2 regions of the Peteryoungia glycinendophytica genome follow, and region 1 is predicted to be linked to the other one. Evidence: predicted binding sites of a transcription regulator. Region 1 holds the regulator's gene; the other holds the start of a gene.
What was found. Region 1 encodes LexA, which represses DNA repair genes until DNA is damaged. Its sites were predicted from a motif close to TGTTCNNNNTGTGTTCNG; they were not measured.
Positions count from the first base shown of each region.

Region 1 (2,396 bases):
CGCCATGTTGCTCATGCCCTTCGGCCTAGATGCGCCCTTTTTCTGGATCATGGGCCTTGGGCTCGATCTGGTCCTCGTGATGGCCCACACGGTCGCCGGCTGGGGTGACGGAGCGCTCGTCGCGCGGCAGCCTGCATGGTTTCCGATCCTGATCGTGACCGCGCTTCTGCTCCTGACGCTGCTTCACACCTGGTTGCGCCACGCCGGAACTCTGCTGTTGGCAATCACACTCGCCGCAGCAGCAGTCCGTCCCCCCGACACACCCGCAGATCTCTTCATCAGCGAAGACGGCCGACTGGTTGGCTTCTGGCCCAGGGGAAAGAATGAGGGAGAGGCAGGAAGCCTCGCCACAAACCGAAGCCGACCGCCTGCATTCCTCTTCGATCAATGGCAACCGGCGCTCGCTGTCAAACGTAACCAGCCGCCCATCCAGTTGAAATCGCCCGTCTTGCCGCCACCGGCGGACTGGAAAAACGGCAAGAGCTGGGATCAGCAGACAAGCCAGCAGGCCCGGCAAACTCTCACGGAACTGATAGGAGCAGCAAAGTCTGACGCCTTCACCTGTATCCGCGGAGCCTGCTCCGCCATGGTGTCCGGCGGCTGGAGGGTGGTGACCCTTGATCGCGCCGACCTCGCCGGCATTGCCTGCGACGTCGCCGACATTGTCATCCTTGCAGCACGGGCTCGCATGAGAGACTGCCGCTCGGGCGCGCGGTTCATCAGCGCAACGACACTGCGAAGCTCCGGCGCCATGGAACTGCGATTCGGAGAGCCCGGTGACAAGGTGATCAATGCCACGGCCGCATTTACCGGACAGCCGCGCCCCTGGACCATGCACCGCCTATACGACTGGCGAACTAACGCGACGGGCCGCGAACACGTAACGGATTTCCACGCAGCATCGCAAACCTACGAGCCGAATGTCGGGGAGCCGTCAAGCGACCAATACCTTCACTCTCAGTGATAACGGCGGATCAGGCCCACCAGTTTGCCCTGGATCTTCACCCGATCCGGCGGGAAGATCCGGGTTTCATAGGCTGGGTTGGCCGCTTCCAGAGCAATCGAAGCGCCACGCCGGCGAAAGCGCTTGAGCGTCGCTTCTTCGTCGTCGACGAGCGCCACGATGATGTCACCCGGATTGGCATTGGAGGCATTGCGGATGATCACCGTGTCGCCGTCGAGGATGCCAGCATCGATCATCGAATCGCCCTTGACCTCCAGCGCATAATGTTCGCCCGAACCGATCATCTCGGCCGGAACGGTGATGTCATGCGTGTTGTTCTGGATCGCCGAGATCGGCACGCCGGCTGCGATTCGACCCATGACGGGAACGCTGACCGAAGAGGTCTGCTCGGCAGCGGGTGTGCGGGCAGGGGCTGGTGGCGGCGCCTTGCCAAGGCTGCCTTCGATGACGCTCGGCGCGAAGCCCCGGCGCGGCTGCAGGCTCGGCGTATAGGCCTCCGGCAGCTTGATGACTTCGAGCGCACGCGCCCTGTTGGGCAGACGGCGGATGAAGCCGCGCTCCTCAAGCGCGGTGATCAGCCGATGGATCCCGGACTTGGAGGCGAGGTCGAGCGCGTCCTTCATCTCGTCGAAGGAAGGCGGCACGCCCGACTCTTTCATCCGCTCGTGAATGAAGAGAAGCAGTTCCTGTTGCTTGCGCGTCAGCATCGGCGAGGCCCCAATTGGTGAAACAAATCCAGAACAGACACTATATGTTCCATTTGTGTTCCGCAAGTGGATAAATTTCCGTGAACAGCTCACGCGAAAATGCGATAGGCCTCTTGGTCCTTGTCGTGAGAAAGCCATGAAGCGCGTTGTCCATGTGTTCGACTTGCGACGGGGCAAAAGGCTTTCAATTCCCCGAGAAGAACAAGTGAGAAGTCCAACATGCTGAAAGATTTGGAAAAGACCTTGCTTGGCAAGCAGGTTGATGAACTTTCGTCGGCAGAGAAAAAAGTTCTCAAGATAGCCAGGGAGCGGCGCACGGTCTCGACCAATGCCGGCGAGGATTTTCTGGCTGGTTCGAGCTTTGGTCAGCGTCTGGCGGATGCGATTGCCCGCGTGGGCGGCTCCTGGAGCTTCATCATCGGGTTCATGTTCTTTTTGGTGGCTTGGGTTGTCCTCAACACAGTGATCCTGTCGACCCGACCGATTGACGCCTATCCTTTTATCTTCCTGAACCTCATCCTCTCGATGATCGCGGCCATACAGGCACCCATCATCATGATGAGCCAGAACCGTCAGGCCGAACGCGATCGTTTCATGGCGGCGAAGGACTATGAAATTAATCTGAAGGCCGAGATCGAGGTTCTCGCGCTGCATCACAAGATCGATGAGCAGGTGCTGAAGGAACTGCGCGAGACCCGAGCCGAGATCGACGCCCTCCGGCAGTC
Region 1 is NZ_VFYP01000001.1:1,952,022-1,954,417, forward strand. It holds gene FJQ55_RS09590 (ComEC/Rec2 family competence protein) at 1-964, shown strand, start outside; gene lexA (transcriptional repressor LexA) at 958-1,671, opposite strand; gene FJQ55_RS09600 (DUF1003 domain-containing protein) at 1,891-2,396, shown strand, end outside.

Region 2 (2,396 bases), 350 kb from region 1:
CCGGCAACGAAAGCGAGGATGACGCCCAGCAGCAGATCATTGCCGCGACGCCGGTGATAGGAGGCCGCCACCCTGAATTGGCGCCACCGCCTGTCTTTACTGTGCGGGCGCACGGGCTGTCGCATCGTGGGCTCTGGAGTGTCGGGAAGGGTCATGGCAGACTCAAGGTCGCTTGCTTGGGAAGGTGTATCCGGTCTGCACCGTACCCTTGCCAAACTTGTCGCGCAATTTGTCCATGGCCGCTTCCGCGGCCGCCCGCCGTGTCGCCTGCGCATCGACCAGATCCGGTGGATCGGCAGTGGCCGCATCGCGAAGGTCGCTCACTCCGATGCCGATCAGCCGGAAGCGCGTGCCATCGGTTTCCTTCTCGAGCAGCGCCATGCCGGTGCGAAAGATCCGGTCGGCAAGCTGCGTCGGATCGTCGAGACGCCGGTTTCGGGTGCGCGACTTGAAGTCCGCGGTCTTGAGTTTGAGGACCACCGTATGGCCCGCTATCCCCTGCCGTTTCAGCCGCCACGCAACCTTTTCCGACAGTTCCCGCAGATGGACGATCAGGTCTTCCGGCTTGCTGATATCCTCGAAGAAGGTTGTTTCGGCAGAGACACTCTTGGCCGGGTCGTTGGGATGCACTGTGCGATCGTCGATACCGCGCGACAGCCGCGCCAGCCGCTGCCCCATGACGCCGTAACGTCGCATCAGGTCCGGCTCGTTCATCACCTGCAACTGTCCGATGGTGCGGATCCCGTCCGCCTGGAGCGTCGTCGCCAGGGCCTTGCCGACGCCCCAGATCAGCGACACCGGTTTGTCGGCGAGGAATGCCACCGCCTCGGCAGCCCCGATCACTGAGAAACCTCGTGGCTTTTGCAGGTCGGAGGCAACCTTGGCGAGGAACTTGCAATAGGAGAGGCCGACGGAGATCGTGATGCCGATCTCCTGCTCCACGCGCCTTGCAAAACGCGCCAGCACCCGCGCTGGCGGTTCGTGATGCAAAAGCTCGGTGCCGCGCAGTTCGAGAAAGGCCTCGTCGATCGAGATCGGCTGCACAAGCGGTGTCAGTTCTTCCATGATCGCCCGCACCTCTCGCCCGACGCGAACATATTTCTCCATGTCCGGCTTTATCACGATGGCTTGGGGGCAGGCCTCCAGCGCCTTGAACATCGGCATCGCCGAACGAACGCCGTGGATGCGCGCCACATAGCAGGCGGTGGACACCACCCCGCGCTTGCCGCCGCCAATGATGACAGGCTTGTCGACGAGGTCGGGATTGTCTCGCTTCTCGACTGCTGCATAAAAGGCGTCGCAGTCCACATGCGCCAGCGTCAGGTCATAGAGTTCCGGGTGATAGACCAGTCGGGGGCTGCCGCAGGCACGGCAGCGCCGTAGTCCTTCGGGCTGCCCCTTGAGGCAGTCACGGCAGAAGCCCGGAGAAGAGTGATCGCTGGCTGGCATCGTTGGAACAAAGGTTGAACATTGCCACCCTAGGCCGTGACCAATGACGTGACAAGGCCCTCTTTCGCGCCAATCACGCTGTCCCCATCCTCTTGTCCGCAAGCGCGGCTTCAACTGCGAAAATGCGCCTCGATCAGTTGCCGTGCCTCAAGCCAGTCCCGGGCCCGCAGAACGGGTGCCTGCGGCTCGGGAGCAAAGCGGAAGATGGCGACATCTGGCGGAAGGTAGACGAGTGCCGATTCGGGCACATGCGCGCCGACGGAACTCAGATTGCCGAGCATGTCATCGACAAAAGCGACGGGGAGGGAGCGCCCGCCATGCAGGCGGGCAACGATCGGCCCCTTGGGATCCTCGCTCGAAATCATCGGATAGGACAGCGTCAGCCGGTCGAGCAGCCGGCGCCGCACCTCGGCGTGACGCGGCGGCATGGCCGTGAGAAATACGAGGTCGGCTTCGCTTGCCAGCCCATGGAGGCTGTCCACCGCTTCCGCAAACGGTGTCTGCCAGCGCTCCTGTTCGACGAAGAAGTCGTGGATCAGGTTCCTGACGGCGAGCGCGTCCAGCACGGTCTCCGCCGCGTCAACGATGTTGCCGGTCAGCTTGAACGAGCGCGGCAGCAGACGGAGATCGCGCCCAGTGAGAAAAGCCTCGAATGGTGTCGCAAATTGCAACACCACGTCATCGACGTCGCAGACGACCAGCGGGCGATCGGCAAGCTTGATGTGCTCCGGATCGGTGAGCATCAGAACTCACCCGAATCCAGGCCGGGCCGGACATAGTGGTGATAGGCGGCGACGACAACTTCGGGCTTGGTCTCCGTCGCCTCGCAAAAAGCCATTAGTGTCGGCTCGTGCTGCATCAGGAAATCCAGCATTCCCGCAAGAAAACCTGGGTCCTGCACCGCTCCACGCAACTGCCCGGGCTGTATTCCGGAGAGTGCCAGGAAG
Region 2 is NZ_VFYP01000001.1:1,605,506-1,607,901, forward strand. It holds gene FJQ55_RS07795 (YoaK family protein) at 1-155, opposite strand, end outside; gene FJQ55_RS07800 (DNA polymerase IV) at 163-1,449, opposite strand; gene FJQ55_RS07805 (hypothetical protein) at 1,560-2,192, opposite strand; gene FJQ55_RS07810 (DUF3572 domain-containing protein) at 2,192-2,396, opposite strand, start outside.
Region 2: a site for LexA is predicted at 1,453-1,470, ahead of FJQ55_RS07800 (DNA polymerase IV). Genes of this name have one in related genera too.